Regions from separate parts of the Paenarthrobacter sp. NPDC089988 genome, predicted to be linked through region 1. Evidence: riboswitches for the same ligand, from Rfam matches in the RefSeq annotation. Region 1 holds a riboswitch; each other region holds the start of a gene.

Region 1 (7,858 bases):
TCTTCGAGTGTCTCGTCCTGGCTTTTCACGTCCGCCTCCAAGTCGTTGTCAATGCCCAGGGCCGCGGCGTCCTCCCACGTATCCACATCGTCCGTGGAGCCATCGGGAACGGCAACAGCCAGCACGTTCAGCCTAGCAAGCAGCTTGAAGACAGATGCGTTCGTTAACGACTGGGCTGCACCGACTTCGCGTTCCAGTGCCTGCGTGCTGTAGATACCAAGGAGAGGCTGTTGCCTGCCGTCGGAAGACACTGCCATGGCTCCTTCGGTGCCATGATGCCCCTCAACTCCCTCAAGGATGGCCGCCACGCCCCGTGAGGCGTGCGGCATGTCGCAGGCCAGCACCAAGGTCCACGGAGCCGGATCAGCAGCCTCAAGTGCGGCAAGCCCCGCGGCAATCGCCGCCGCCGGTCCTGCGAATGCGGGCTCCTCGCGCGCGGACAGGATCCTTTCCGGAAGGCCTTCCTGGTGCGGCCCAACCACCACCGTCCGCGAAGCACCCCGGACTGCGTCCAGGGCGTGCGAAAGGAGGCTCGCGCCGTCGTACTTCAACTCCGGCTTGGGCACGCCACCGAGGCGGGTGGCCCTGCCACCCGCCAGGATCACGGCGTTGAACTCCATCCGCCCAGATTACCCGCAGGGACGGAGCACAACAGAAATCGATCAGGCAGCGGATTCCGGCAAGAGGAACGGGTCCCAATCCGGCGCAGGTTTCTCGAGTTCTTTGATCTGCCACATGGTTCCCGTGGGCACGCCGGGGGTGAACCGAAGTTTCCAGCCCATCTCGGCGAGCGTCTGGTTGCTCTTGGCGTTATTGCATTTCAAGCACGCCGCAACCAGGTTTTCCCAGGAATCCGCGCCGCCCCTGGATTTGGGGTGGACGTGGTCTATGGTGTGCGCTGTCTTCCCGCAATAGGCGCAACGGTGGCCGTCGCGGCGGAGCACCCCGCGACGGCTCACAGCGGTGATCCTGTTGTACCGGGGACGGATGTAGCGGTTGAGGAGAATCACGGACGGACGTCCCAGAATCTCCTGTGGCCCGACGACAGGTTCGCCGCCTTCGGCCACTACGCTAGCTTTCCCAGTCAGCACAAGGACCAGCGCCCGGCGGAAGGTTACTACCGCCAGCGGTTCATATCCAGCATTCAGAACGAGTGTGCGCATGCACGTACCTCTTCACGGCCGCACCCGTCAGGGGCACGAGGGCCGGCTGCCCTCTGCATGTACGGGCTGTGGATCGACACCATAAGGGTAAGCACTTATATGCCGTATCAACGAATTTTCGGACCGGTTCCCGGGCAGTGTCGGCGAATGTTCATGTGCGGGCCACCTTGCCTGGCCCTCTGCGGGGGCTTAAAGCGGAACGCCCCGCAGGGATTCCTGCGGGGCGTTCAAAGAATTTGTATCAGCCGTTCACGCGGATGAAGACCGGGCCGGAGCCGACGTTCACGCTGAAGAGTGCGGTGGTGGATCCGTTCCATCCACCGTGCACTGCCATGCCGTTACCGACGTACACGGCGATGTGTGCCATTCCACCGTAACCACCGTTGGCGTAGTACGCGAGGTCGCCCGGCTGCGCTTCGGCGGCGCTGACGGTGCGGCCGAGGGAGAGGTAGCCGGCGGGCCAGTCGTGGAAGTTGATGCCCACAGCGGCCAGCGAGTTGGTTACCAGCATGGTGCAATCCTGGGTCACGCCGAGCTGGGCGTAGGCCGCCGCGGCGATGGCAGCACCGAGGCCACTGGACGCCGCTGGAGCTTTGGCGGCCGTGGCCGGGTTGCTGACGGCCACGGTGGCGCTGGCGCCAGTAGTAGCAGTGGAGCCGGACGCGGCCTTCTTTGCGGGCTTCTCAACGACGGGAGCCGGAGCCTCCACTGTGGTGACGACCGGGCTCTCGTAGGAGATGGCCACGGTGGAATCGGCAGCGATGGTGGACTGAGTGACTGCCTGGACGTCCAGGGCCGTGGTGGCGGTGGACTCACGCTGGACGTTGGTATCGGCGGCGTTCGCAGCAACGCCACTGGTCAAGACCAGTCCTGAAGCGGCAGCGATCACAGCTGCCTGGCGGCCCACGCCACCGGCGTTGTCGCTGACAGCCTTCGCGATCACGGCAAGGGAGCTGGTCTTGGGGGCCTCAGCTCGGTGCCGTGCAACCTTGTGTGCACTGGTCATTTTGATCTCTTTTCGTTTCCGCACGCGGTTGGGGCACGTGCGGTTTGTGGGCAAGCCAGCACTTGGGGGGCATGCTGGCGTACCCCGAACGGGGTTTTAGCGGAGGGTGAAGAATGAAGACGTGCCGGTGGAAGCCACCGAGTGAAGCAAGGTGCCCTGGCTCGGGTTGAGGGCGCTGATCATCATGCCGTTGCCGACGTAGATGCCAACGTGTGCGCCGCCGTTCTGCATGACCAGGTCACCCGGCTGCGGAGTGCTGGTGGCCTTCATGGCAGTCCAGGCGTTGACGCGGGGAATGCTGATGCCGGCCTGGGCGTAGACCCACTGGGTGAAGCCGGAGCAGTCCCAGCCGTTGGGGGTGGTGCCGCCCCAAACGTAAGGGTGGCCGATGCCCGTGTAGGCGATTGCGGCGAGGCCGGAAGCTGCGGCACTGGAGGCCGTTTCCTTGGCGTTTGAAGACTGTGCGGTGAGGGCGCCTGCGGCCTGGCCACCAGTGGTCTGGTTACCAGCGGTCTGCGAGCGCTGGGTGGTCTGCGAAGCGCGCTGGATCTTCGGGGCTTCCCTGGTGGCCACAACGGGGCTCTCGAAGGAAACGGTGGCCGTGGGCTCAGCAGTGACAACCTCGGTGGTGAGGAGTTGCTGCGTGCTCGTCTCGGCCTTGGAAACATCGGTGTCCGCTGCCTGGGCCGGAAGGCCGACGCTGAGGACGAGGCCGGAGGCCGCCGCGAGAACTGCGGCCTGGCGGCCAACGGTTCCGGCATTCGCTGAAACAGCCTTCGAAAGAGTGTTCAACGGGTGAACCGTCTCGGCGCGGTGGCGCGCAGAAGTAGTGCGTGATGACACGTAGGTAGCCTCTCCCAATGCCTGCGAGGTGAGCTGTCGGATTCGGATGGGAGTCATCCGGCCACGCGCTTCGGGAAGCTTTGTGACTTAACCCCAAGGCCTTCTCTCGAAGACCAAAAGTGGTTCCCCCGCCCCTGCCAGACGAATTATGCGAACGGACCCTGAGTGGTGGCAGAGCTAGGCAATCCACTCAAGTGCATCGGCCCCCTAAAAAGCCGATGCGCTTTAGACGGTACAACAGTTGAACACGAATGTCACATTCAGGTCACGGGGTGTGTCGCGAATGCGAGAGACGACCATCGACTTTGCTTAGAGCCAGCCCATGGGGTCCACGACTTCGCCGTTGACCTGGACCTCGAAGTGCAGGTGGCAGCCCGTGGAGGCACCTGTGGTGCCGCTCAGGGCTACGACGTCACCGCGGTTAACAGTCTGGCCAACCTTGACGTTGAACGACGACAGGTGGTTGTACGTGGTTTCAAGGCCATTGCCGTGATCCACCACGACGCGGTTGCCTCCGCCGTACTCGTGCCACCCAGCGAACGTGACCTTCCCGGCCGCTGCAGCGTGGACCTGGGTGCCGCACTGGGCAACGAAGTCCTGGCCGCGGTGGAAGTCGCCGGTGCCGCCGGTCAGAGGACTGACCCGGTATCCGAACGGAGAAGCCGTGGACAGCGTGTCCAGCGGGCTGCCAAGGGTGCCTTTGGAGGAACTGGCCTGGATGCTGCCGACGGACTGGGCGCTGAGCAACTGCTTGAGCTTGCCGTCGGGATCGGCTTTGGTAGCCACCGCCGCACGGCTGAAGTCGATTTTTGCCGATGCTTCCGCGGAAACCTCAGGCTGGCTGCCACCGGAGACGGCAAGGGCAGCTTCTGTTTGGCCCGACTCGGAGGTGGCCATAACGGGGCTTGTGGCTGGCAGACCGACAGTAAGGGCGAGGCCTGTGGCAGCCAGTGCCACTCCGGCTTTCTGCCCTACGCCACTGGCTGCGGCGAAATCGGCAACCTGGCGCAACGGGCTCTTACGGCGGCGCACCTGACGCTGGGTGTCGCGGGGCCGGATCTCCGTTACGACGCGGGCTGGCCGCAGCTCAGCAGCGGGGCCGGACGCGCGTCGGCGGCCCCTGACGTTCTGCGATGTCAAACTCTGTTCCTCTCTAGAAAGCCTGCGAAGTTAGCTGTCGGATTCGGATCAGAGAGTGCAAAGACCCGGCCCGCACGCAGCGCATACGGCACACAGGTATCCCGGAGGAAATTGCGTAAGTAGGCACTGCTGCTGCGGACTTCACCCCAAGGCTGCTTCTTCAGGCAGCCGATGGTGGTTCCCCCGCCTCTGCCAGTAGTGGATAACACCCCTGATCTGCTGGCAGAGCTCGGCTCCAGATCAGGTAACGCTTTGGTATCGGCGCTAGAAGATAACTATAGGGGATTAAGGCCTTCGGTAATAAATTCGTTATCTTCCGGAGCGCCGCTTTACGGGGTGGGCCCTTAGCATCTTTCGGCGGAAACTGCAGGTCACACCGTTGCACCCGATGATCTTAGTGAGATCAGACACTCCGGCCCGGTACCCAGAAGAGGCACCCATCCTTTTTCGGAAAGGTGCCTCGAAAGTCCTACGCTCAGCCAACCGCCACGAAGACGTGGGCTGCAACTTCGGGGGGCAATTCGAGGGCGCCCTCGATGCCGGGGACGCGGACGGAGATGTACTCCCCTACCCGTGCCAACGAGACTGCCGCACCCGGCCGGATCCCGCCTTCATCGAGTTGGGTCAGGAGTTCGGGCTCAACCTGGATGGGTTCGGCCAACCTACTCACCACAACCCGTGAATCCGTGGCATAGCCGTCCATCGCCTGGATGAGGTTGACGTCACCCTTCAAGGAGATCTGGCTGGCCCGCCCACCGAGTGCTTCCAGGCCCGGGATCGGGTTTCCATAGGGCGACTCGGTGGGGTGCTCAAGCAACTCGTAAAGCCGGCGTTCAACCCGCTCACTCATTACGTGCTCCCAGCGGCAGGCCTCGTCATGCACATAGGCCCAGTCCAGGCCGATCACATCGGCCAGGAGGCGCTCGGCCAGACGGTGCTTGCGCATCACCTCGGTGGCCCGCTTCCGGCCAACCTCGGTCAACTCCAGATGGCGGTCATTGGAAACAACCACCAGGCCATCGCGCTCCATGCGGCCGATGGTCTGGGAAACAGTGGGACCGGAATGGCGCAGGCGCTCGGCAATGCGGGCCCGAAGAGCAACGATGTTCTCTTCTTCAAGCTCCAAGATGGTACGAAGATACATCTCAGTGGTATCGATCAGATCCGTCATCCAGCTCAGCTCTCCTCGAACGCAGTTCTCGCGTAGTGTCCACCGTACCGCGTCCAGACGAGGCGGTCGGTCCCGTGGCGCCGCCCCATGACGCTTCCTCCAGCTTAGCTTATTTGGAATTACTCTGAATAATCCTCATCCGCGTTCCTGCGCACCCGGACAGCACCATTCCACGTGGCGGACTATGACAACCGCAGGTTCCTGCCCGCGCGCCGAGTCAGGCAGAATTGGGGTGTCGAAGGAGCAGTTGATGCCACCTGCCACGACCCATCTTTGACCGATACCCATTGGAGCCACCCGTGAGCGACAACAGCATCACCATTCCCGCCGACCTGCTGCCCAAGGACGGACGCTTCGGCGCAGGACCGTCAAAGGTCCGCCCGGAGCAGGTCGAAGCCCTGTCCGCCGCAGCCACCACCATCCTTGGCACGTCCCACCGCCAGGCACCGGTGAAGAACCTCGTGGGCTCGATCCGCGAAGGACTCAGCACTTTCTTCCGCGCCCCGGAGGGCTACGAAGTTGTTCTTGGCATCGGCGGCTCCACGGCGTTCTGGGATGTCGCAGCGTTCGGCCTGGTAGAGAAGAAGGCCCAGCACCTCTCCTTCGGGGAGTTCGGTTCCAAGTTCGCGGCGGCCACCAACAAGGCTCCCTTCCTGGATGCATCCTCCATCATCAAGTCCGAGCCTGGCACCCGTCCGTCGCCGCAGGCCGAGGCCGGTGTGGATATCTACGCCTGGCCCCAGAACGAGACGTCTACGGGTGTCTCGGCTCCGGTCAAGCGCGTTGACGGAGCCGACGAGGGCTCGCTGATCGTGGTGGACGCAACCTCTGCCGCCGGTGGCCTGGACGTGGACGTCGCAGAGTCCGACGTGTACTACTTCGCCCCGCAGAAGAACTTCGCTTCCGACGGCGGCCTGTGGCTGGGACTCTTCTCCCCCGCTGCGCTGGAGCGCGCTGCCCGGGTGAAGGCCAGCGGCCGCTGGATCCCTGACTTCCTGGACCTGCAGACAGCGATCGACAACTCCAAGCTGAACCAGACCTACAACACGCCGTCGTTGTCCACACTGGTCACGCTGGACGCCCAGGTGCAGTGGCTCAACGGCAACGGTGGCCTGGACTTCGCCAGCAAGCGCACGGCGGACTCCGCCAGCCGCGTGTACTCGTGGGCTGAGGCCTCCGAATACGCCACGCCGTTCGTGGCCAACGCCGAGGAACGCTCCAACGTGATCGCCACCATCGACTTCGACGATTCGATCGACGCGGCGGCGATTGCCAAGGTGTTGCGCGCCAACGGTGTGGTGGACACCGAGCCTTACCGGAAGCTTGGCCGCAACCAGCTCCGGATCGCCACGTTCGTGGCCATCGAACCGGATGACGTTTCGGCACTGCTCGCCAGCATCGACTACGTGGTTGGCGAACTGAAGAAGTAAACACCGTCAGCGGCCGCACGGCCGGAAACACTGAAAGGCGCCTGCCGGAATGGTTCTTCCCGGCAGGCGCCTTTTGTGTCTTCAGTTGTTGCTAGCCGTCGTGGCCGGAGTGGTCCGCGTCTTCGACGGCGTCCCCGGTTTCTCCCGAATCGTCATCCTCGTCGCCATCGCCCTGGGCATCGTCCTCGGCCGCCTTGACCGTCTCCTCGGTGACGTCGTCCTCGGTCTCTTCAACCAACGGCTTCTCGTCCTCCGGCCGCACCCGTTTGGCCCATGGCACCCATTCCGGCGCGAGGATGGAGTCCTCCGACGGCAGGAGCCCCAGCTCGCTGACCGTGACGATCTTGGACCGTGAGTTGCGGGTGACCACCGCATACCACTGCCAGCCGCCGTAACCTGCCAGCTTCGATTCGAAGAGGTGGGTCACTACCCGGTCGCCTTCCGATTTGGCTCCCAGGTGGGCACCTACTTCCCCACGATTGGCAATGCCTTCCACGGCCTGGCGGGCGACGTCGACGGCGGCAGCCAGGTAAGAGTCCGGCTTGCCGGTGCGCCAAACAGGAACGCCGGCGCGAGGCTTGGGGGCTGCGGCCTTGGGTTCAGCGGGCTTCCGCCCGGGAGCTTCCCCGGTGGCAGGGGCGTCCCCGTTTGCAGGAGCCTCGGCAACGGGGAGTGCAGGGGTTTCCTGCGCGCCTCGCCCGGCCTCCATATCCCGTGCGGATTCCGATGTCATGGCGTTCCTAGGCTTCCAGCTCGTCGGCAACCTTGCGCAGCGCCATTCCGATCGCCTTGGCCTTGTTGCCTTCCGGGTACTTGCCCGAGGACAACGTACCGGACAGATTGTCCAGGACGGTGACCAGGTCCTGTACCAGCGGTGCCAGGTCGCGGGCGTTCATGCGCTTGGCCTTGGCGATGGAGGGGGTCTTGTCCAGGACGCGCAGGCCCAGCGCCTGGGCGCCGCGGCGGCCGTCGGCAACACCGAACTCCACGCGCGTACCGGCCTTCAGCTCGGTGACGCCCGCGGGCAGGGACGTCTTGGGCAGGAAAACTTCCTGGCCGTCTTCGGCCGCGAGGAATCCGAAGCCCTTTTCCTTGTCATACCACT
Region 2 (7,858 bases), on a different contig from region 1:
TATCCCTACGCGGCCATGGAATCTCACGATCTGAAACAGTTACTGACCAGTCGCAACTCGACTCCATCTCGATTTTAGTGGCCCCAATCTGCTACAAGCGGTAGAAACGGCTACACCGTGCGGGCGGCGGGTCAGGAAGTGGTGCCCGAACCCGACGTCGAGCCCTGTCCCGAGGACGTGGTTGCAGTGGTGAGCCGGACGGATGCGGCCGTGTAGGTGTCGCCGTCCTTGGTCGCTGTTACCCGCACCGTGGCGCCCGACGTGATGTCCGCAATGGTCAGGCTGCTGGTGGTGCCGCCCCGCTGCCTGGTGCCTTGGGCTACGGCTGTATCCGAACTGAGGACGTACGTCTTGGAGAACCCATCGGAGCTCTTGACCGTCAGGGAATTGGACGAAACCTCACTGACCGTGCCGAGCTGATCGGCCATGGTCACGTATTCGTTGTCGCGGAGAACCACGTACTCCGAATGGATTGCGGCGTTCAGGCCACCGGCCATGCCCAAGCCGTCAGGCGACATGCCGCCCATCTGACCAGGCGTGCCCAGGCCGTTCGTGCCAGTTCCGCTTTGCCCGCTGTCATCCGGGCTGGTTCCGCCGGGTCCGAGGCCTTGTCCGGACACACCTTGCTGCGCACCGAGTCCGCCGGATTGGCCCAACGGAACATTGGCCGCATCTGCCGAGCCGGCGTTACCCAAGGAGTAGAAACCCGCGGCCGTTCCTGCGGCGACAACCACGGCAACGCCGGCCACGATGAGGGTCCGCTTGAGCGTCCACCGGCTCGGCAGGGTTCCCTTGTCCTTGCCGGGCAGGGAGGTGCCCCAGCCGTTCGCGGAAGGAGCACCCCAGCCATTGGTGTTTGACGGCGGAGCTCCCCATCCGTTATCGGCTGCGGAAGGGCCCGACGTCGGAGCCCCCCATCCGCTGTTGGCTGCGGAAAGGCCCGACGGCGGAGCGCCCCACCCAGCCGAGGGCTGGGTCCCGCCGGGCTGGGTGCTGCCTTGCGAGGCCGGGGACGTAGGGTCTTCGGGGCGCTGCTGCTGGTTCATGGTGTTCTCCTGATGGGGTTGTTGGTCCTCTTAGGCCCCAGAGTCGGCTGCCTGGCTGTGCGGAAGCTGTGTTGAGGAGCAGTCCCTCCTGTGACCTGTGGATTCGCGTGTTTCAGGACTCCCACCTCGCTAGTGTTGACTTCACAGGGTCCTCACAGGACCGGCAAAGCGCCGGCAAACCAGCAGATTGGAGAGTTGTCACATGGCATCCCCGCACTCCATGACCAACAACCTTCCCCAGCTCTCCCACCCGGACGGCTCCCCCATCCGCGCCCTGGTGGTCGACGACGAGCCGAGCCTCGCCGAACTCATGAGCATGGGCCTCCGCATGGCCGGCTGGTCCGTCGCCGTGGCCGCCGACGGACCAGAAGCCGTGAAGCTCGCTAAAGACTTCCGCCCGGACGTCCTGGTGCTGGACGTCATGCTTCCCGGATTCGACGGCGTCGAGGTCCTTAACCGGATCCGCGCGTTCGCCCCGGAAGTCCCCGCCCTCTTCCTCACCGCCAAGGACGCCGTACAGGACCGCATCGTTGGCCTGGCGGCGGGCGGTGACGACTACGTGACCAAGCCGTTCAGCATGGAGGAAGTGCTGCTGCGCCTTCACCGCTTGGTGCAGCGTTCAGGTGTTGCCGCCATGGACACCGCAGAACTGGTGGTGGGCGACCTCACCCTGAATGTGGACACCCGCGAAGTAACCCGGGCCGGCGAGGACATCGCCCTCACGGCAACCCAGTTCGAGCTCCTGCGCTACCTCATGGAGAACCCTAAACGCGTGGTCAGCAAGGCCCAGATCCTCGACCGCGTGTGGGACTACGACTTCGGCGGACAGGCCAACATCGTGGAACTCTACATCTCCTACCTGCGCAAGAAGATCGAGGCCAACCACCCGCCCATGATCCACACCGTTCGTGGCGCAGGCTACGTCATCAAGCCCGCGGACTAAGCCTTGACCACACTCTCAGGGGTCGCCAGGAAGACGCAGCGGAGTTGGCTGGACCCATCCACCTGGCATTTGCGGACCCGTCTGGTGCTCGTAGCCATGGCACTGCTCGTTGCCATCTGCGGGGCGGTGGGCGTAGTGAGCTATGCGTCCATGGACATGGTGTTCAACCGTCAGTTGGACAAGCAATTGGAGCAGGCGTCCAGCCGCGCAAACGACTTCGGCAGACCGCCGTCGAGCTTCCCGAACGGCCGGCCGGACCCCCTCGAAGCCCGTGGGCAGGGCGCCGGAACCCTGAATGCGCGGATCAGCGGATCGACCGTCAGCAGCGCCGGGCTCATAGATGCCGCCGGAAACCGTGCCACTCTGTCTACCGAAGACAAACAGATCCTGCTGGACCTCCCCCTGGACAACCGACCCGTGGACCGTTCGCTGTCCAACGGCGACTACCGCTTGGTCGCCGTAAAGACGGCCTACGGCGACGTGATCGTGACAGGCCTGCCACTTGCTGACAAGCAGAGCACCCAAGCGTCCCTCGTCTGGACCATGGTGTTCGTGTCACTGGGTGGACTGGTACTGATCGGGCTGGCCGGCACCGTCATTATCCGGCGGACCATGCGGCCGCTGGAGCAACTGTCCGAAGTGGCCACCAAGGTTTCCCGCCTGCCACTCGACGCCGGCGAGGTAGCTCTCGCGGTGCGCGTACCCGCGTCGGCCTCACACCCTGGTACCGAAGTAGGCAGCGTGGGCTATGCCCTCAACCAAATGCTGAACAACGTTGCCAGCGCCCTCGAAGCCAGGCAGGAAAGTGAAACCAAGGTCCGGCAATTCGTTGCCGACGCCTCCCATGAGCTCCGTACGCCCCTCACGGCCATCCGGGGTTACACCGAGATGCTGCGCATGACCGAGAACTTCACCGAGGATGGCCGCAAGTCGCTGGCACGCGTCCAAAGCCAATCGGAACGGATGAGCACTTTGGTGGAGGACTTGCTGCTCCTGGCTCGTTTGGACGAAGGGCAGCCTTTGAAGGTCACGGACGTGGACCTGACGCAGTTGGTCATTGAAACCGTGACTGACGAGAAAGTGATGGCCCCGGACCACGTATGGCAGCTCAAGCTTCCCGACGAACCGATCACGGTCCGTGGAGACGGCACGCAACTTCATCAGGTGCTGGCCAACCTGCTGTCCAACGCCCGCAAGCACACCGATCCGGGCACCACTGTGGTCACCGGCGTCATGCTGAGCGCGGACGGGAGTGCAGTGGTCACCGTGACGGACAACGGGCCAGGCATTCCCGCGGATTTCCAGGGCCGGATCTTCTCCCGATTCGCCCGGGCCGACGCGGCACGTTCGGGGTCGGAGGGCACCTCAGGGCTGGGCTTGTCGATCGTCGAATCGATCGTCGGAGCGCACGGTGGCAGCGTCGAAGTGACCTCCAAACCGGGGCGCACGGAGTTCGCTCTGCGGCTCCCTTCGGTGACCAGTGAACGCGTATAACGAAACCGGCAAGGCGACGCACCGCCGTCGTGATCTCTGTTACCTAAATGTGACTTAAGCAAAATCCTCCTGTACCGTCGAAAGGGTGGGTCGCCCCAAGAGGCCCGCACCCGGGATGCGCCGAGCTCTGCCACTTCCCGGAGTTCCGTTCTCATCGAGGCAGAGACGGGGGACCCAGAGTCTCCGGGCCAGGCATTGCGCCGGCCCTTGGGGTGAAGCCGCTGCTACGCGCGCGGCCGGATGACCTCATCCGAACCCGACAGCTAACTCCGCAGGCGCTGAGAGGTAATCACACATGTCTGAATTCAAGGATCAGACGCGCCATTCCGCGCGTCATCGCGACGAAAACGATGCTCCCCTGACCAAGTCGCAGGCCGTTCTGAAGAACGCCGCGCGCCAGGGCAAGGCCGGCCACCGCATGTCGGTCGTAGCCGGCGTCGTTGCCGCCGCACTCGGCGTCGCTTCGCTGGGACAGGCCGCCAATGCCGCGTTCAACCTGCCGGAACTGAGCCAGGCCGCCCAGACCCAGGCCGCTGCGCAGGTTAGCCCCCAGACCCGCGAAAATGTTGCCGCAGAGGCCGCTGCGCAGGCAGATGCTGCCAAGCAGGACGCCGCGGCCAAGGCAGCAGCTGCGCAGGCCGCCGCCCAGAAGGCCGCTGCGGACAAAGCCGCCGCTGACAAGGCAGCAGCAGAGAAGGCCGCCGCCGACCAGGCTGCCGCAGCACAGGCAGCAGCCGAGAAAGCCGCCGCCGACGCCGCAGCAAAGGCCGCCGCTGACAAGGCGGCAGCAGCAGCTGCAGCCGCCGCCGCTGCCCCCAAGGCAATCGACGATCCCGCAGCAGCCAAGGCCTATGCCGCCAGCATCCTGGCCAACTACGGCTGGGGCCCGGGCGAAATGACCGCCCTCAACACCCTGTGGGAAAAGGAATCCAACTGGCGGACCACTGCCACCAATGCTTCCAGTGGCGCTTACGGCATTGTCCAGTCGCTCCCGGCATCCAAGATGGCATCCGCCGGAGCCGACTGGCAGACCAACTACCAGACCCAGATCAAGTGGGGCCTGAACTACATCAAGGAACGCTACGGTTCGCCGTCCGCAGCCCTTGCCTTCCACTTGGCCAACAACTGGTACTAAGCCCGGAAGCTTTCCGATAGCCGCTCCTGTTCCCGCCGCGCGCAGCAACCCCAACTGCTGCGCACGGCGTGAACGGGGGCGGCTTTCGCATGTCCGGCCGCGCCTCAGTTACACAGTCCCGTCACAGCTTCCGCCTAAAGCCCTCACAATCGGCGGCTCCACTGTGGATGCATGACGCTTATAGATCCAGCCACCAGTGCGCTGCCGAACCCCGCCCATGCGGGGCACTCCGCCGCTCCTGCCTTGCCCCACCGGCAGATGCGGCGCTCTCCCGTGGACACCCGGACCACGGTTCCCGTCCTAGACGTCACCGTTCCCGTCCACAACGAGGAAACAGACCTCGAGGAGTGCCTGCGCCGCCTGCACGGACACCTCGTGGACACTTTCCCGCATTCCTTTCGCATCACGGTGGCGGACAATGCAAGCACGGACAACACCCTGAAGATCGCCGAGCGACTGGCCCGCGAACTCCCCGAGATTGCCGTCATGCGCTTCGAGGAAAAGGGTCGGGGCAACGCCCTCCGCCAGGTCTGGCTCGCGTCGCCTTCTCCCGTGCTGGCCTACATGGATGTGGATCTCTCCACCGACCTCGCCGCCCTGGCCCCACTGCTGGCCCCGCTGATCTCCGGGCACTCGGACTTGGCCATCGGCACCCGGCTTTCCCGCAACTCCCGGGTAGTCCGCGGGCCGAAGCGCGAATTCGTGTCCCGCAGCTACAACGTCCTCCTGCACACCGTCATGGGCGCCCGGTTCTCCGACGCGCAGTGCGGCTTCAAGGCCATCCGCGCTGACGTTGCCCACCAAATCCTCCCGCACACGCTGGACAACGCCTGGTTCTTCGACACCGAACTGCTGGTCCTCGCCGAACGCTGCGGACTCCGCGTCCATGAAGTCCCCGTGGACTGGACCGACGATCCCAACTCAAGCGTCGACGTCGTACGTACCGCACTAGCGGACCTGCGCGGAATGGCGCGCCTGACGCGCGACCTGGTCACCGGGCGCATCCCCGTTCCCGAACTTCGTGCCGCACTGGCCCGCGGACCGCTCCCCGCTTCCTCACGGACCTCCGAGGCCACGCCGCGCACCAGCCTGTTCGGGCAATTGGTTCGCTTCGGATTCATCGGTGCCGTGTCCACCGTGGCCTACCTTGTGATCTTCCTGCTCTGCCGTGGTTTCATGGACCCGCAGCTCGCCAACTTCCTGGCGCTCATCATCACCGCCGTGGCCAACACCGCCGCCAACCGCCGCTTCACGTTCGGCATCCACGGCGGCAACCACGCACGGCACCACTTCGAAGGGCTGATCGTCTTCGGCATCGGCTTGGCGCTCACCTCCGGTGCGCTCGCCCTGGTGCATGGAAGCACGACGCCGGACCGCTGGGTTGAGGTGGCAACCGTGGTTGGGGCGAACCTCACCGCAACGGTGGCCCGGTTCCTGCTGTTCCGGTTGTGGGTGTTCCGCCGCCCGACGCTGGCAGCGACGCCCGACCAGGCCACGGAGGTGGCAGCGAAGTGATCACCGCACTCCAACCGGGCACGGCCACCGCAGCGGAACCCGTGGCCACCCGGCAGACCAAATCACGGTTGCAGCGCTTGGCGTTCGGTCGGCAGGCTCGCTGGGTCCGCCCCTCCGCCGCCGGGCTCATCGTGGCGACAGCCTTCCTCTACCTCTGGAACCTCGCGGCCACGGGCTACGGCAATTCCTTCTACGCCGCCGCCATCCAGGCCGGCACCAAGGACTGGACGGCCTTGTTCTTCGGCTCGCTCGACGCCGGCAACGCCATCACCGTAGACAAGCCACCGGCTTCCCTCTGGATTCCCGCGCTCGTGGGCAGGGTCTTCGGCTTCTCCCCCACCAGCATGCTGGTCCCGGAGGCACTCATGGGAGTGGCCGCCGTCGGGCTTTTGTACCTGGCGGTCAAGCGCGTGGCCGGACCCGCGGCGGGCCTCATCGCCGGTGGCGCACTGGCTCTGACCCCGGTTGCAGCGCTGATGTTCAGGTTCAACAACCCGGACGCCATGCTCACGCTGTGCCTGGTGCTGGCCGCCTACCTGACAACTCGGGCCATCGAGAAGGCGGGTTGGAAGTGGCTTGCCGCGGCCGGTGCCGTTGTTGGGCTGGCGTTCCTGAGCAAGATGCTCCAAGGCTTCCTGATTGTGCCCGGACTGGCGCTCGCGTACCTGTGGGCAGCTCCCACAACGCTCCGCAACAGGATCCTGCACCTCTTGGCCGCCGCAGCGGGAATCGTGGCTGTTGCCGGGACGTACATTGCGATCTTCCAGCTGACCCCCGCCTCGGCGCGCCCCTACATGGCAGGGTCGGAGGGCAACAGCTTCCTTGAACTCACGTTCGGCTACAACGGCCTGGGCCGCATCACCGGATCGGGCGAAGGTGGTGCCGGGGGCGGCATGCCCGGCGGTGGCGGAGGCATGGGCGGCAATGCCGGATTCGGTGGCGCGGCCGGCCTGGGCCGTATGTTCGGCACCAGCTTCGGCGGAGAAGTTTCCTGGCTGCTCCCGGCCGCCCTCATCCTCCTTGTAGCCGGATTGTGGTTCACCCGCCGCGAAATCCGTACCTCGCGGAGCAGGGCTGCCCTCCTCATGTGGGGCGGCTGGTTGCTCGTCACTGCTGGAATCTTCAGCTTCATGAGCGGCATCGTCCACCCCTACTACGCCGTGGCGCTGGCACCGGCCATCGCCGCACTGATCGGCATAGGCTGCGTCGAGCTGTGGCGCGGCCGCGACTCATGGGCGGCCCGGATCGTCCTGGCCGTCGTGGTGCTGGGCAGCGCCCTCTGGTCGGCCATACTGCTGGGACGGGATGCCACGTGGCTGCCCTGGCTACGCATCCTCGTTGTGGTCCTCGGCGTCCTCGCGGCGGTCGCCCTGCTGCTCCGGGTGGACCGACTCACTGCCTCCGCGCTCAAGGGCACGCTCCGACGCCTGCCGGCGGCCGCCGTCGTGGTGGTCTCTCTGCTTGCCAGTGGCCTGGGTACCGGCGCCTGGACGGTTGCCACTGCCGCGACCCCGCATTCGGGTTCCATTCCGACATCGGGACCCGCGGGCGCGGCCAGCGGTGGCTTCGGGACACGCGCCGGAACCGACGGCCGCAACCGTGACCTCGGCAACGCGCAAAACGGGCTGGGCGGGACTGCCGGTCTTGGTGAAGCGCCCTCGGGCAGCACGCTTCCCGACGCAACAGTTCCCGATGCAACCAACGGTGCAGAGGATGCGGCCGCAG
Region 3 (7,858 bases), on a different contig from region 1:
ATTACCGGCAGCGGCACACCATATGCAGCCGGGGCACTCACGCCCGGCGCCACAGCGGCGGGCAAAACATCGAGGTCGATCGTCAGGTACAGCACGTCGATCCCGGCCAGGAAGTCGGCCACGAAGGTCTCCACGGCTTCCGGCGAGCAGTCTTCGTCCAGCAGGTATTTCACGCCGAGCCGGTCGGCGGTATCGAACAGCGTCCGCGTGTTGTTGGGTTCGGAAATACCGACGACGGCGTACTGGAGTTCGCGCCCCGCGGCGGCTTCCTCCTGGGCCATCTGGAGGAACGGGGTCCCGGAGCTCGGTGTCGGCTCGTCCCGCAGGTCGAAGTGGGCATCGAGGTTCAGCACGCCCAAACGCTTTCCGCTGCGCACGGCCTCCGAGCCGGCAACGCCCAGGTAGCTGGCAAACGCGGTCTCGTGCCCGCCGCCCAGCACCACGGTGAGGTTGCCGCCGTCGAGCAGTCCTGAAATGGCGCGTCCCGCCCGCTCCTGTCCCGCTTCCAGGGCATCGCCCTCAACCACCACGTCGCCGGCGTCGAAAACATCGCGGTCCAGGTGGAAGGCCAGGGGACCCAGCGCGGCACGGATGGCGGCCGGAGCCGCGGCGGCACCCACGCGCCCCTTGTTGCGCTTGACGCCGGCGTCACTGCAGAAGCCAAGCACGACGGCGGGACGCGCGGCGGCTGCTGCGGCCTCCGGAGTATGGGGAGCCACGGCCTGCCACCAGCGGCGGTGTTCGTCGCCGTCGCCATCAAAACGGCCGGTCCACGGCGTGGGGCTGACATCTACGGTGAAGGCGCTGGTTTCCATGCTTAAAGCACACCGGACCCGGACTGCCAAAGCCAGCAGTTCCGGGTCCGGAGTGTCTGAAATACCGGACATCCGTCCCCTCAAAAAACCGCGAGTTGGCATTTGATGACAATGCGGGAGCCTCGGACTGTCATCAAATGCCAACTCGGCGCAGCGACTTACTTGACGCCCAGCAGTTCCTCCACCGTTCCGATGCCGAAGAACAGCAGGAACGCCGCTGCAACAACCCACATCAGGGGGTGCACTTCACGGGCGCGGCCTTGGAAGGTGCGGATCAGGACGTACGAGATAAAGCCTGCCCCGAGGCCGTTGGCGATCGAGTAGGTGAACGGCATGAGGGCGATGGTCAGGAACGCCGGGATGCCCACGCCCCAGTCCTGCCAGTCGATCTTGCCCACCTGGGACACCATCATGAAGCCCACCACCACCAGTGCGGGGGCAACGGCTTCGAACGGAACCAGGTTGATGAGCGGCGTGAAGAACATGGCCACCAGGAACAGCAGGCCGGTCACGATGGACGCCAGCCCGGTCCGCGCACCTTCGCCGATGCCGGCACCGGACTCCACGAAGATCTGGTTGGAGGAGACGGACGCGCCGCCACCAACAATCGCGCCAAGGGCGTCCACCTGGAGCACACGGTCCACGTTGGGGATGTTGCCGTGCTCGTCCACGGTTCCGGCCTCGTTGGCCAGGCCCACCATGGTGCCCATGGCGTCGAAGAAGATGCTGAGCAGGATCACGAAGGCCAGCAGCGCTGCGGCGATGAAGCCAAGATGTTCAAAGGCGCCGAAAGGGTTCGCCTTGCCGATCAAGGACAGGTCCGGCGCGCCCCACTCGGAGAGCGTCGGCGCCACGAGGGACCAGCCGCGGGGGTTGACGTTCTTGCCGTCGAAGCTCGGGCCGATGTGCAGTGTGAATTCCAGGATCGCTGCCAGCGCGGTGGATACGACGATGCCGATCAGGATCGCGCCGCGCACCTTGCGGACCACCAAGGCGATGGTCAGGATCAGGCCGACAGCGAAAACCAGCGTGGGCCAGCCCATGAGCTTGCCGTCCACGCCAAGTCCCAGGGGAACCGTGGTTCCGGCGGCGTCGGGGATGCGCCGGACGAACCCGGCGTTGACGAGTCCGATCAGGGCAATGAACAGGCCGATGCCCACGACGATCGCGGTCTTCAGTGCTTCCGGCACGGCCTTGAATACGGCGGTCCGGAACCCCGTGAGGACCAAGATCAGCATGGTCAGGCCGGACAGGACCACCAGTCCCATCATGTCCGGCCACGTCAGCCCCGGATGCGAAGCGACGGTGACGGCAACGAAGGCATTGACGCCCAGGCCCGTGGCCACGGCGAACGGGTGCTTGGCCCAGGCTCCCATGAGGATGGTGAGGATGCCCGCAACGAACGCGGTGGTGGCAGCGACGGCGGTGAAGCCGAGTGACGCTCCGCTGGAGTCGGCTCCGGAGAGGATCAGGGGGTTCAGGACCACGATGTAGCTCATGGCAAAGAAGGTCGCGAACCCGCCACGGATTTCCCGTGAGTACGTGGAACCACGTTCGGAAATCTTGAAGTAGCGGTCTATGGCAGAACCTTGTTTAAGCATGAAGGTCTCCGGGGATCGGGTGAGTGTGCTCTCAAATCCTATGCCCGCGGCTACGGGGCGCCCGGACGATTCGCCTAGTCTGTAAGGAAGCCAACATTAGGAGAAACCGCCCCATGCGTACCATCCGCCCGCTTCTGGCCGCCGTCGTTGCCGCCCTTGCCTTCGCCTCGGCGGTACTTTTCGGTGCCGCCCCCGCGTCCGCGCACGACGTGGCCGAGTCCACCACTCCGGCCAACGGAGCCACCGTGGCGGCCGTGCCGGCGTCGGTCTCCATCACTTTCAACAACCGTCCGCTGGCGATCGGCTCCGGCATGACGGTCACCGCGGGCGGCGAAAACTGGGCAGACGGGGCCGTCGAAATCATCGACAACCAAGCAGTCCAAAAGTTGCGTCCGGGAGCGCCGGCCGGTGAGTACACCGTGGTGTGGCGCGTCGTCAGCTCCGATTCGCACCCCATTGAGGGCACCTTCAAGTTCACGGCCACCGCGGGAAGCACGACGGCGGCGAGCGGCTCCGCGGGCGCCTCACCGTCCGCTTCGGCCTCGGGAGCGGTGATTCCGAGCGCGGGAACGGCCGCTCCGGGGACCGGCTCCGGCGAGTCGGCTCCGGCCGCTTCCCAGCCCTTCCCTTGGAGCATTGTGGGCCTCGCCGTGGTGGCCGTCGGCCTGGTGGTTTTCCTGGCCGTTACAGCCCGCAGGAAGTTGGCCGCGTCCAACGAGGCTGAGGGCGATAATTCCGCGGAATGACGCGGTTTTCTACATACCTGCGAAAATCTCGAAAGGGTTACCGCGACACGCGCAAAGCGAACTCCTCGTTACTCAAATGTGACTTTGGGGTGATCATCCGTTACGGTAGTACCTGTGCCCGATCCATCTTTGGGGCACTTCCGGCCTGATTGCCTAGCTCTGCCGCAGTCCGGAATCCGTTCGCAGACAAACCTACGGCAGAGACGGGGAACCCATTTTAGGCCGCCATCGAGCGCGCCTTGGGGTGAAGTCACGAGGCTTCCGCTGAACAGCGGGGGATAGTGACCGGGTGACTCCCATCCGAATCCGACAGCTAACCTCGCAGGCATCGGGAGAGGCTTTTTCATGTCTTCACGCATTCTTCGCGGCCGTCGTAAGGCGGACATCGCACGTCCCAATCCGTTCATCTCCATCTCCAAGGCCGTTGCCAGCAATGCTTCCGGCGCTGGCCGCCAGGCAGCCGTCATTGCTGCAGCTTCCGGCCTTGTCCTGACCGGCTCCATTGCCGCCCACGCTGCCGAGACCCCCGCACAGGCTCCGGTCCAGCGCGACTCCAGCCCGGCGACGGTTGCCGAAACCGTTGCGGAGACCCCCAACAAGGTAGTCACCGCAGCTGCAACGGCCACCATCAACTTCGAGCGCCCCGCGGTTTCCTCCGTCGCGGCTCCCGTTATCGAGAAGCCGGCTCCGGTGGCTGCGGCTCCGGCCAAGAAGGCAACCACTACGGCCACCACCGCCAAGGCTACTGTTGCAGCTACCGCGGCTGCCCCCGCCGCCGCGGCCCCTGCAGCAGCAGCACCTGCCGGCAGCGTCAACGCAGCCATGGTTGCCTCGGCTTACGCCCAGATCGGCATCATGCAGGACTGCACCGCCATGGTGGAGCGCGCCCTCGGCTCGGCAGGAATCCCCGTGGGTGACCTCGCTCCGATGCAGTTCATGAACTACGGCAAGGTAGTCAGCGATCCCCAGCCCGGCGACATGATCGTCCAGTCCGGCCACGTTGCCATCTACATCGGCAATGGCCAGGCCATCAGCGGTGGCATCAACGGCAACCAGACCGGCATCCACCCGATCAGCTGGCTGACCGCAACCGGCCCCATCACGTACGTACGCGCTGGCGCCTAAGCTTCACGCTTAAACACCAAGGCCGGCACCTGGGAGAGATTGCTCTCCGGGTGCCGGCCTTTGGCTGTTAAGGGCTTGCTGGGGACTCGGGGTCCCTGGCATGTGGATGCTCGCGACATTTGGCTGCTCGCAGCAGCGGGCATGCCGGTTGGTCAGGCGGCCGAGGTGCCCGTTTCCAGGTGCGGCACTGTGCCGGAGCTTCAGGCGATCGCGATGCCCGGTCCGGCCGGGAGCGCCACCTTCGACGAGATCGCCTGTCCCACGGCCTTCGCTTGCCGCAGCACTTCCTTGGGCGTGGGTGTGATAAGTTCGCCGACGCCAACAAGGTGCATCCCGACCGCCCGCATGGCGGCCACGAGGTTCTGCCCGATCGCGATGCCCAGTTCGGCCAACATCCGGCGCAAGTGGCTCTGGGCGCAGCGCGTCACCACAATGTGGTCCGCCAGAAGGATGCCGCTGGCCGTGTGCACGGCCCACTGGCGGGGTGCTAAGTCGAAGGGTGCTGAGTCGAACGGTGCCGACTCAAAGGGTGCGAGTCCCGCCGTCGCCAGGCCGGGGCCACTGACGCCGGGAGCCGAGAGCCCTGGCACGGCCCGCTCGCCAAGCTGCAGGCCCTGGTTGGCTCCCAGGAAATCCAGGCGCACCGCCTTGGTGGTGCTCCGCACGTCGAGCTGATGGCTGGCTGCGTAGTTCCGCAAGTGCCGGAGGATCTGGTTGCGTTCCAGCATGGCCGCGGGGTCGGCAGCGTCGCAGCGCTGCAGCATTCCCGTGTGGACGGAGGGACCGGATGTGGACAGGGATCCAAACCCATCCACAACAATTGAGCCAACTCCGTAGCGGCTGAGCTCGCTGGCCACGGCCAGGCCGGAAAGCCCGGCTCCAATCACCACGGTGGTGGTGCGCTCTGTGCCGGAATCAGGCGTGAGTGACACTGCTTGGCTCCTCCTTGACGTGTGTGCCCGAAGGCATCGCGTTGTTTCGCGTCCAAGCTCCCCCAGCGTCCGCAAACAAATGGCCGGGTGTGTCCTGGAACACGCTTGCCGGCCATTCGGTGACTCGAACACTACAGAACTTTTAGGGCCGTGGATAGCCTCAGTGGCAGCGTGTTTTTACTTGTTCATCCAGAGTCCAACAACCACACCTGAAACCGAGCCCGGACCGTTATGCGACCGGCGAAAAGTCGCCTTGATTCGGCCTTGGCAACCGAGAATAGTGGGCAGTGGAAGGGGATGCCCTGAACTTCTCTTTCCCCGGATATTCGCACCAGGCCGGGCGCGTCACCTTGCGGGGTGAAACCTCTGGCAGAATGACCGGAACAAAAGCAGCAGGTGGAGAGGCGGGCCCCATGGACCAGCACGGCAGTCACGTTGAAGAACCCCGGAGCGGCGACGGAGAAGCCGTTGCCCCCGGTGGAATCGTCGTCGGAGTAGACGGCTCGGAACACGGTCAATGCGCTTTGGTGTGGGCCGCCCGCGAGGCAGAACGCCGCCAACTTCCCCTTCATATCGTCACGGCCTATTCGGTGCCGATTTTCGCGGCCTCCGGGCTGGACGGCGGTTACGCCACCGTGGACGATTCCGTCATCCGCGAGGGCGCGGAAGCGATTGTCAAGCAGGCCATGGAAAAGGTGGCCGGCTATGACCTGGACGTGGATGCCTCCGTGGAAAACGGAGATGCCGCCGGGGTACTGCTGGACCTTTCAACCGAAGCCGCTTTGCTGGTCTTCGGAAGCCGGGGCCGGGGAGGCTTCGTTGGGCGGCTCCTGGGTTCGGTGAGCAGCGCGCTCCCGGCCCACGCAAAATGCCCCACGGTTACGGTGCCTTTGTACTGCGCCGACCGCCTCGGGGAGAACACCGAGGACCGCCACATCAAGGCCGAGCACGCCAAGGCCGGTCCGCGCACGGTGGAGAACGTGGTGGTGGTGGGCGTCGATGGTTCCGAGCAAGCCCGCATCGCAGTTTTGGAAGCTGCCGAGCAGGCAGAACGGATGGGAGCCAAGCTGCGGGTCGTTTGCGCCGTCCCGCAATACAGCGGCTCCCTCGCCTGGGTGCCCGCGCCGCTGGACAGGGACGCCCTGTTCGCGGATATCAAGGTGCAATTGGACGCCGGTGTCGCATGGTTGCGCAGCCACTTCCCCACATTGACCGTGGAAACCGAACTGACCGACGGCTCGCCTGTGGATGTCCTGGTGGAAGCGAGCAGGGGCGTTGAGCTGGTGGTACTGGGTACCCGCGGCCGCGGCGGTTTTGCCGGGATGCTCCTTGGCTCCACATCCGACGGCGTCCTGCACCATGCCAAGGGCCCCGTGATGGTGGTTCCGGACCGGGAGGACCCGCGACTCGCCGACCGGGCCAACTTCGGTCCCATGCTCGGGGCTGAATAGGGCAACGGCGCCGGTCGATGGACGGCCAGGATCCCGGCGCACGGGCAAAGGACCCGGGGGTAAAGGCACATGAGCCGCCGCAGACACAGGAGACTGACGGCTCCGGATTCATCCTGCCGCTGGAGGAGATCCGGGCAGGCATGCTCGCGGAGGTTGGCGGCAAGGCTGCCAACCTCGGTGAACTGACGGCGGCCGGGCTGCCGGTTCCTCCGGGCTTCTGCCTCACGACGGCGGCCTACCGCCATTCGCTGGCGTCCGCCGGAATGGAAGGGGTCTTCGCGGCTATGGAGGCCGCGGCTTCCGGCGCGGACCCGGCGGGCGCCCGCGCCACGGGCGGCCCGGAACCTGCCGCTTCGGGCGGTGAACCGACGGGCGCCCGCGCCACGGGCGGCCCGGAACCTGCCGCTTCGGGCGGTACCCCGGCGGGCGCGACACCGGTGCGCAACGGCTCCCCGGCCGGCCCTGACCCCGCCCACCTCAACTCCCTCGCGGCCCGTGCCCGGTCGTTGGTCCTCGACGCCGGGATTCCGCCGAAAGTCGCCAGGCAGGTGCGCGCCGCGTACCTCGCCTTGGGAACCGACGTTCCGGTCGCGGTCCGGTCTTCGGCAACCGCCGAAGACCTCGCCTTCGCAAGCTTCGCCGGCCAGCAGGACACCTTCCTGAACGTCGTGGGCGTGGACTCCGTCCTGGACGCCGTCAGCAAATGCTGGGCCTCCCTCTGGACTGACCGGGCAGTGAGCTACCGGTCCACCAACGGCATCGACCATTCCACGGTGGCCTTGGCCGTGGTGGTCCAGGAGCTGGTCCAGTCAGCCACCGCAGGGGTGATGTTTACCGCGAATCCGGTGACCGGCCGCCGTCGGGAAGCCGTGATCGATGCCAGTCCCGGGCTCGGCGAGGCCGTGGTGTCCGGGGCTGTGAACCCTGACCAATACGTGGTTGACATGCAGAGCGGCCGCATCCTGAAGCGCACCCTCGGTGACAGGCAGGTGGAAATCCGCTCTGTGGCCGGCGGCGGCACGGAAAGGGTAGAACAGGACGCCTCCGAGGCGCCCCCGGAACCCTGCCTCAGCGATGGGCAGGTCAAGGCTGTGGCGGCGCTCGGCCTGCGGGTCGAGGAGCACTACGACGCTCCGCAGGACACCGAATGGGCCATCGACCAAGCAGGCAAGCTCTGGCTCACCCAGG
Region 4 (7,858 bases), on a different contig from region 1:
GTGACGAGTTGGACTTGCTGGCAGGGCTCCTGCTCGACTCGAACACGGCCGAGTCGGAATTCCGGAGGCGCCGGGAACAGGAGTTCCTGGCGGCCTGCGGCGGAGAATCCAACGCAGTGGCCGCCGTTGCCGGGTGGAAGGAAATCCAAGGCCGCGGCCCCTGGCAGGTAGTGACCATACTGGACGCCGACGGTGCCGGGTCCGCCGTCGACCCTCTCGCGGCCACGCTGACGCACCGTTCCGCCGCGTTGCAGTCGACCATCGGCGTTGATGCGGCCCTGTTCAGTGCCGGGACCGAGACCCATTCCGTGGTGCTGTTCCGCGAATCCGGCGGCCGTGCCGATCACGCCCAAGTCCTGGTGCACTACCAGTTGGAACTGGCCAAGCGCGCCGGGCGGAAAGTGGATCGCGTGATCCTGGGCATCAGCGAGCCGATCCAGGTGATCCGGCAACTCGCAGGTGCTTACCGCCAATCGAAGGTGGCCGCCCAGGCTGCTGCTGTTGATCTTCCACTCGGCGAGCTCGTGGACAGCAAGTCCGTGGGGGTCTACCAATTGTTCGACCGGCTGCAGGCACCTGGCGGCTGGGACGACGCCGGATCCGTGCACTTCCGCGCCCTCGAGGACCACGACCGCAACGGCGAACTGCTTCCCGTCCTCGAGTTGCTGTACGACAACGACGGCTCGGTCCAGGACGTCGCCGCAAAACTCCACCTGCACCGCAGCAGCATCTACAACCGGCTTGGCAAGATCCGCCAACTCATCGGAGCGGATCCGCTGGGCGGTGCCATCCGGCTGGAGCTGCATGCAGCGTTGAAAGCGCGGCGCTGGGCCGGGCGGCCCCGGATCTGACCCCCGCCGGCTGAGCCGCGCCCCGGGCAGCCGAGCAGCACGCCGCGCATCTGAGCCGCACGCCGTGCCCCAAGCCGCGCACCAGAACCAAATGGACAGCCGGGCTGCCGTCCGCCTACTCTGAGAAAACGGTTTCTCACTTCTCGGAAGGATCAGTGTGGGCGGCGTTGTTTCCGGAATCCTCATCATTTCTGCGGTCATCGCCGTGGGATACGTGGCAGTGCGATTGAAGGTGCTGTCGCCCGACGTCCAAGGCGCCTTGACCAAGACGGCCTTCTACATCACCAACCCGGCGTTGCTGTACACGGTGGTGGCCGGCAGCGATATCCGTGCCGCGCTGGGTATCGATGCCCCGCTCGCGCTGCTCTCCGCGGTGATCGTGGGGCTTCTCTATTGCTTGCTGAGTTTCCTGTTCTTTCGCCGCTCCGTCGCGGAAACGGCGGTCGGTGCCATGGCCAGCAGCTACGCCAATGCAAATAACATAGGCATCCCGGTTTCCCTCTATGCCGTAGGGACGGCCCAGCACGTCGCCCCGGTCCTCCTGGTGCAACTGCTGGTCCTGGCGCCCTTCTATGTGACCATCCTTGGCCTGGCGGGTGGCGAAAAGATCCACTGGAAGCGCGTCATCCTCCAACCCCTGGGCAACCCCATGATCATTGCATCCGGTCTTGGCGTTGCAATGGCCCTGACCGGTTGGCGCGCGCCGGAGTTGGTGCAGAAGCCCGTGGACATGCTGGCGGGGGCTGCCGTGCCCATGGTTCTTTTGGCCTTCGGCATGTCCTTGGCAGGGAAGGCGCCGCTGCAGCAGGGGGACGGGAGGGTGGAGACCTTGGTGGCCACGCTTCTCAAAGTGGCAGGCATGCCCGTGGTGGCGTGGGTTCTGGCGCGGTTTGTTTTTGGATTGGACGGCAACCACTTGCTGGCAAGCGTCATTATGGCCGCCCTGCCTACTGGGCAGAACGTGTTCCTCTTTGCTTCTCCCTATGGCCGCGGCACGGTTGTGGCCCGGGATGTGATTCTGTGCACCACCGTGCTCTGCGTTGCGGCGCTTCTGGTCGTCGCCTGGTTATTGGGGTGACTTGGCGGCGGCAATGCGAATGAGGCAGCCACCCGCGCGGGTGACTGCCTCATTTTCTTGCTCTGGATCCTACGACCGCCGCAAGCGCTGGCAACTCCAGCGGCCCATCCGGCGGCGGAAGGACGCCGTCCGGCTGCTGCTGCAGTACCGGCCGTGCCAGCCGATGTGCGTGGTTGTCCGAGGCATGCGCGTGCTCATTTCAGCGCCTCCTTGGCAAGGTCCAGCAAGCCGTCCACACTCAGGGTGGGCTCACTGGTCGTCGGGGCGCTGCTTGCTTTTGGGTCGTTGCTGGGCCTCGGCTTGGACGTCTGGGTGGGTGTAGGCGTCGGCGTCGGTGTGACTGTGGGTGTCGGAGTAGTGGTGGGGGTCGGCGTCGGTGCCGTGATGGTGTCCGACGGCGGCGCTGCAGGCTGGCTCGGGACCGGGGAAGTTACTCCGGGCACCGGGGCAACGGCCGAAGGAGTCGTGGACGGGACCCACTTGGGTGCTGCCAGCGAAACCTGCGGAGCAGCTGCCGACGACGCCGGTGCGGCAGCAGGTGCCTCGGCTGCGGGTGGTGCCGCGTCGGCTGAGGGCTGGCCCGCGTCGGTCGTGGCTGCGGACGTAGACGAAGCCGTGGTGTACGACGGCGTCGGGCCGGGGGATGCGGTGCCCGTTGCCCGCCCGTCGGCGTCCTTGGAAGAGCCGCTGGCTTGCTGCGATTGGTTGTCCTGGCCGAACAGCGGGAGATCCAAGGCCTGACTGACCGTACCCACCGTCAGGACCAAGCCCAGCGCTCCAGCCACGACGGCCATGCGCTGGCCCATCGTTTTCACGGAAGCGGCCTTGGTCAGGACCGAGTGCGGTTCCCGGGTGAAGGACGACGCCCCAAACGAACCGAAGGCCGATTTGCTTGCGGTGGTCGACTTGCCAGTGGCGGCCGACGTGGCCGGGCTCGCTGACGTGGCCGTACCGGGAAAAGTGGCGGCCCTGCGCGGCTGTGAACCGTCAGCTGCCTTGGCCGCTCTGGCCTGCTGGCTTGCCAAGCCCGCGGAGGCCGTTGCGGCAGCGGCAATCTGTGCAGGCGTCTTCGGCTGGGCACTGGACTCAGGATGGGCTTCGGATGCGCCGATCGCCGGGGCGGCGACTGTCGGAATGAATGCGGTGGCTGGTTCAGGCTCGGACGGCTTCATCACCGGAATAGCGGCCGTCGCGGGAGCGGCTTCGGCTTCGGAGGTGGGCCCGGCGGGCTGTACCACCGGAATAGCCGCCGTCGCGGGAGCAGCTTCGGCTTCAGAAGCGGGCTCGGCGGGCTGTACCACCGGGATGGCGGCCGTCGCCGGAGCGGCCTCTGCCTCAGAAGCAGGCTCGGCTGGCTGCACCACGGGGATCGCGGACGTCGGCGGCCCGGGCGTCGTCGACGCAATCCGAGGGGCATCGTCCGCCGTCGTGCTGGGCACGTGGTCTGAGGCAGGAGCAGCAACATCGTCCGAAGCCGAAGCTTCCGGCGCGATGACAGCCTGGGCGGCTGCCTCGCGCTCGGCCGCGCGGCGCTCCGCGCGCGTCATGGGCGCAGGAGCGGTGGGCGCAGGAGCGGTGGGATTGGCAGCAGCGGCGGATGCCGCCGTCGTGCTTTCAACGCTGGTGGGGGACTGTCCGCTGGGTTGGGCCCGACGGCGTCCGGTTGGCTTGGTGCGCTCGGTGGCCTCCTGGGCACGGCGCGGCTGATCCATGGTTGGGGACATGGGTGATTGCCTCTCAACGCCTGCGAGGTTAGCTGTCGGGTTCGGACGAGGCCGTCCGGCCGCACGTGGCGGCTTCACCCCAAGGGCCTGCGGAATGCAGGCCCGGGAACTCTGGGTCCCCCGTCTCTGCCGCGGATCTGGCGGATTCCGGGATGCGGCAGAGCTCGGCGTCAGCCCGGAAGCGGCCCAGCGGAGATCGGGGTCGCCCTTCGACCGTACAGGAGCAGGGAAGTAAAGTCACATTAATGTAACGGACGGAACGTCCAAGGATTCGAGGTGACCTTATCGCCTACCCTTCGGTGCTGGCGCCCTAGCCGGCAATTCATGCTGGACCTTTTGTACCTGGTGCGCAAGGTGGGTTTCGGGGCGGTAGATCTCGTCCACGATGCCGAGGACGCCCGCCAAGGCTGCGCGTTTCACCGGACGCTTACTGCTCCGGCGCCGGGTCCAGATCCAAAGGAGCGCCACGAGGGCGGGACCGCAGAGTACGGCAGCCAGCACGGCCAACAAATCCATGGGTCAACACTAGCTTTGGGCATGTACTGGCCGGTAGACATGATCCTATGGACCTGCCTGTGATGCCGCCCGTTTCGCCCATGCTCGCCAAGTCCGTGCCCGACATCCCGGATGTGGGGCACTACGAACCTAAATGGGACGGCTTCCGGACCATCGTGTTCAAGGACGGAGACGAGATCGTCCTCGGCAGCCGCAACGAGAAGCCCATGACCCGCTACTTCCCCGAACTCGTGGACGCGCTCCAAAAGAACCTCCCGGAGAAATGCGTAGTCGACGGTGAGATCATCCTCATTTCCGGCAACCGTTTGGACTTCGAGGGGCTCCAGCAGCGAATCCACCCGGCCGACAGCCGCGTCCGGATGCTCGCAGAGAAGACACCGTCCTCGCTGGTGGCGTTCGACCTGCTCGCCCTGGGGGATGAGGACCTGACAGGACGGCCCTTCGCCGAACGCAGGGCTGCGCTGGAGAAGGCGCTCGCCGACGCCGAACCGCCCGTGTACATCACGCCTGCGGTCACCGACCTTGACCGCGCCAAGGAATGGTTCGTGCAACTGGAGGGAGCCGGGCTCGACGGCGTGCTGTCCAAGCCGCTGGACGGCACCTATCAGCCGAACAAGCGGGTGATGTTCAAGACGAAGCATGAACGGACGGCTGACTGCGTGGTGGCAGGATTCCGTTGGCACAAAACAGCCAAGGTTGTGGGGTCCATGTTGCTGGGGCTCTATGACGACTCAGGCCACCTGCACCATGTGGGTGTCGTGGCGTCGTTCCCCATGGCCAAGCGGGAAGCCTTGGTAGCCGAGTTGGAGCCATACCAGGTGGAATTCGCCGAGCATCCGTGGGGTGAATGGGCCAACCAGGAGTCCGCCGGGGGATCCAGGATGCCCGGTGGCCAAAGCCGGTGGAGTGCCGGGAAGGACTTTTCCTTTGTGCCGTTGCGCCCGGAACTCGTGATCGAGGTGGCATACGACTACATGGAGGGCGATCGCTTCAGGCACACCACCCAGTTCCGTCGGTGGCGGCCGGACCGGACTCCGGACAGTTGCACCTACTCGCAGCTGGAGGAACCGGCCGACTACGATCTGGGCGAGATCCTGCGGCTGAAATAGCGCCCAATCGCCGCCAAGCCGCTATCTCGATGTTGCCCATAACGGAGCAGCGGCCTGGCGATTGATGTGGAGCGGTTACTCCTCGTGGCCTTGGTCGCCGCTCATGCTGCCTTCACCGGGAGGGGTTTCTCCCGGAGGCACTCCGCCGCCCGGCTCCAGTCCGGTGATGTTGCCGTCTTCCGGATCCGGATTCGAGGAGGCTGCGGGGTCTTGGTCTTCGTCCTGCCGCATGTCCGGATCCTCGTGGATGCTGTCCGGCTCTGCGGCGCCGGAAACGCCGAACGTTTGGGGGTCGTCCTCGGGGTCATAGCTCGTCATGGCCAAACCTCTTCCTCAGTAACCTTATGATTTGCACTGCCCTGCCAGCCTAGCCTCGGGCCCCGCGTCCAACAAGGGCAGCCCGGCGCCACGCCGTTCCTCGCGCTCAAAGTCTTTCCCGTTCAGTGAGAGGCCTGTGGAAAAGATGGTTTTTGCAGAGTTCTGTTTCGGCCCCTTACCTAGAATGGGCGTACAAAAAACCCCGGCCGCATCATGGCTCATGTCCAGAGAGGCGGGTCCGGGGACTTCATCTGCAGTCTAGCAAGGAGCGCCGAATACTGACCAATGCCCAAACTTGGTCCAACGGCGCCCACAGCCGCGCCCTCGACGAGGCCATCACCCCAGTCCGCATGGCAACGTACATGGCCGCTGCCTCGTACGATCACTCGCTGGCGAGACAGCTCTATATTTGGGATCGTGACGTTTCGGCAGCCCTTTTGGCCGACATCGCAATCGTGGAAGTGGCCGTGAGGAACGCTATGGCCAAGCAACTGGAGATTGCCTACGGGCGTTTCTGGTACACGGCAGACATTGGGCTGGATGGGCCGAGCCGGAACAAGCTGGCCGAGGCCTGGTCGAAATTGCCGCAGGGACGGCGCACCTCCGGCCACCTCATTGCAGGCTTGATGTTCGGCTTCTGGAAGGGACTTTTGGAACCGGGGGGATATGTAGGGCGGGAACCACAGCGATTTCGGGCGTCGCATGAGCTTCTTTGGAATAGCTGCCTCAACAGGGCATTTCGAGGTGGAAGATCGGCGGCTACGGCTGACGGCGTGAAATTCACAAGGACCTGGACATTGGGAGTCGTCACCATCGTCCATGCCGCACGAAACAGGGCTGCCCATCATGAGCCTTTTGTGGCTGGCTTTCCGCTCCCCGGTCAGCAGCATCGGCTCACCGTGCAGCAGGCCCACGAGGCTTGCCTGAAGCTGGCTCGGATGTTGGACCGGAACCTCGCCGGATGGCTCGAATCAACCACTCGAGTTCCTGGAATTCTCGCCACCCGTCCAGGTTAGGGTCGCCGCGCCCTACCCCCGCGCCAGCTGCAGGAAAACGTCCGCGCCCGGGCCTGTTAGTTCATGGCCTGCAATGGCCCGCCCGGAGACGGCGAGGAGCAGTGAGATGGCGGGTCCCTGCACTTCCGGGCCCTCGCCGCGCGCGTACCCGGTATCCGTCGCAACGAGGCGCCATCCTGCTGCGACCTCCTTGCCGCCGCCCATCCTGGTGGTGGTCTTCAGTTGGTAGTCCAATGCCGTGGCCACGTGTTCAGGAGGATAGCTGTGGCTGATCGCCAGCGGGCGGCGGATGTCCTCGCCGTGCACGAACGCTTCCACCAGCCGGGTGGCCAGAGAAGCTGGCGGTCCGGAGGTCCTGGCGGCAACGGCATGGAAGGACTTCAGGGTATGGCGTGGATCGGACGCCCGTTCCCGCTCTACTCCCACGGCGTTGTCCTGGTCGAAGTCGAAACGGGCGGCGATCATCCGTCGGGCGAACCCCAGGCGAGTGGTCTTGGCTGAGTCGATCAAGTGGGCCAGCACATCATGGACGCTCCAGCCGGGACATAAGGATTCAGCGTTCCAGAGTGGACCGTGCAGTGCTTCCAGGTCCTTGATGAGGGCGCGTCGTTCCTCATGCACCACCGGCCAAACCACAGAGCGGGACCTCGAAGACATATGGCTATTCAAACAGCAAGCGCCGGCTTTTTCCCCTGTTTGGAGGCCTTCCCTTGGCCGCCGCGGGTCAGTCGCGCGTGGCGTCGTCCGATTCGGCGGCGTCTCCCGCGGGGCGCGAAGCGTCAGGCGCGCTGCCGGCGTTGGCTGCCTCCCGGCGTCGGGCAATCCGTGATTCGGTCCACATGGCCACCGCCACGAATACGACGCAGGCGAACATGAAGGTGGCTACGAAGTTCAATCCCATAGCGGACCCCAAGGGTGCGGCAAGTGCCATTGCGGCCATCCCGGCCACGATATGCCACCCTTTGAAATTGCCCACCAAACAAGCGTAACCCCGGTGTTTACGGGTGCTGGCCCGTTGGCTTGGATCGTTGCTTGATCCTTATCACTCCGACATCTGCCGGACGCATTTCAGCTGGCGTCGGCGTCGGTCCCCGTGCCGCCTCCAGCCGCGGATTCTTCCTGTTTCCGCTTCTGGGACTCCAGCCACGCGATGATCGACGCCTGCCGGATCCGGCGGTGGGTTCCCCGGTATTCCACAGGGATCTCGCCGCGGTCGGTCATGTTGCGGAGATAGGTATGCGAAATG

The links. A riboswitch is a leader RNA that binds a small molecule or an ion and turns the genes downstream of it on or off. The one in region 1 is predicted to bind cyclic di-AMP.
Region 2: linked by a shared signal. The riboswitch ahead of ACIPV6_RS09500 (hypothetical protein) and the one ahead of ACIPV6_RS14005 (C40 family peptidase) in region 1 are both predicted to bind cyclic di-AMP.
Region 3: linked by a shared signal. The riboswitch ahead of ACIPV6_RS06625 (NlpC/P60 family protein) and the one ahead of ACIPV6_RS14005 (C40 family peptidase) in region 1 are both predicted to bind cyclic di-AMP.
Region 4: linked by a shared signal. The riboswitch ahead of ACIPV6_RS07695 (hypothetical protein) and the one ahead of ACIPV6_RS14005 (C40 family peptidase) in region 1 are both predicted to bind cyclic di-AMP.

What each region holds. Positions count from the first base shown of each region.
Region 1 covers NZ_JBIVGD010000011.1:35,400-43,257, reverse strand. Annotated here, with positions in the region: gene ACIPV6_RS14020 (NTP transferase domain-containing protein) at 1-620, opposite strand, end outside; gene ACIPV6_RS14015 (HNH endonuclease) at 663-1,163, opposite strand; gene ACIPV6_RS14010 (NlpC/P60 family protein) at 1,405-2,169, opposite strand; gene ACIPV6_RS14005 (C40 family peptidase) at 2,266-2,961, opposite strand; cyclic di-AMP (ydaO/yuaA leader) riboswitch at 3,017-3,175, opposite strand; gene ACIPV6_RS14000 (M23 family metallopeptidase) at 3,322-4,152, opposite strand; cyclic di-AMP (ydaO/yuaA leader) riboswitch at 4,157-4,397, opposite strand; gene ACIPV6_RS13995 (metal-dependent transcriptional regulator) at 4,628-5,323, opposite strand; gene serC (phosphoserine transaminase) at 5,623-6,753, shown strand; gene ACIPV6_RS13985 (DUF3027 domain-containing protein) at 6,845-7,486, opposite strand; gene ACIPV6_RS13980 (cold-shock protein) at 7,494-7,858, opposite strand, start outside.
Region 2 covers NZ_JBIVGD010000006.1:64,099-71,956, reverse strand. Annotated here, with positions in the region: gene ACIPV6_RS09515 (hypothetical protein) at 132-1,046, opposite strand; gene ACIPV6_RS09510 (response regulator transcription factor) at 1,249-1,989, shown strand; gene ACIPV6_RS09505 (ATP-binding protein) at 1,993-3,483, shown strand; cyclic di-AMP (ydaO/yuaA leader) riboswitch at 3,592-3,775, shown strand; gene ACIPV6_RS09500 (hypothetical protein) at 3,779-4,618, shown strand; gene ACIPV6_RS09495 (glycosyltransferase) at 4,790-6,133, shown strand; gene ACIPV6_RS09490 (ArnT family glycosyltransferase) at 6,130-7,858, shown strand, end outside.
Region 3 covers NZ_JBIVGD010000003.1:260,554-268,411, reverse strand. Annotated here, with positions in the region: gene hutG (formimidoylglutamase) at 1-815, opposite strand, end outside; gene ACIPV6_RS06635 (NCS2 family permease) at 974-2,416, opposite strand; gene ACIPV6_RS06630 (copper resistance protein CopC) at 2,530-3,162, shown strand; cyclic di-AMP (ydaO/yuaA leader) riboswitch at 3,313-3,504, shown strand; gene ACIPV6_RS06625 (NlpC/P60 family protein) at 3,508-4,287, shown strand; gene ACIPV6_RS06620 (FAD-binding protein) at 4,488-5,219, opposite strand; gene ACIPV6_RS06615 (universal stress protein) at 5,633-6,670, shown strand; gene ACIPV6_RS06610 (PEP/pyruvate-binding domain-containing protein) at 6,688-7,858, shown strand, end outside.
Region 4 covers NZ_JBIVGD010000004.1:157,959-165,816, reverse strand. Annotated here, with positions in the region: gene ACIPV6_RS07705 (PucR family transcriptional regulator) at 1-851, shown strand, start outside; gene ACIPV6_RS07700 (AEC family transporter) at 1,009-1,929, shown strand; gene ACIPV6_RS07695 (hypothetical protein) at 2,124-3,653, opposite strand; cyclic di-AMP (ydaO/yuaA leader) riboswitch at 3,657-3,806, opposite strand; gene ACIPV6_RS07690 (hypothetical protein) at 3,936-4,169, opposite strand; gene ACIPV6_RS07685 (ATP-dependent DNA ligase) at 4,217-5,278, shown strand; gene ACIPV6_RS07680 (DUF6480 family protein) at 5,354-5,596, opposite strand; gene ACIPV6_RS07675 (hypothetical protein) at 5,959-6,612, shown strand; gene ACIPV6_RS07670 (maleylpyruvate isomerase family mycothiol-dependent enzyme) at 6,625-7,269, opposite strand; gene ACIPV6_RS07665 (hypothetical protein) at 7,337-7,588, opposite strand; gene ACIPV6_RS07660 (helix-turn-helix domain-containing protein) at 7,681-7,858, opposite strand, start outside.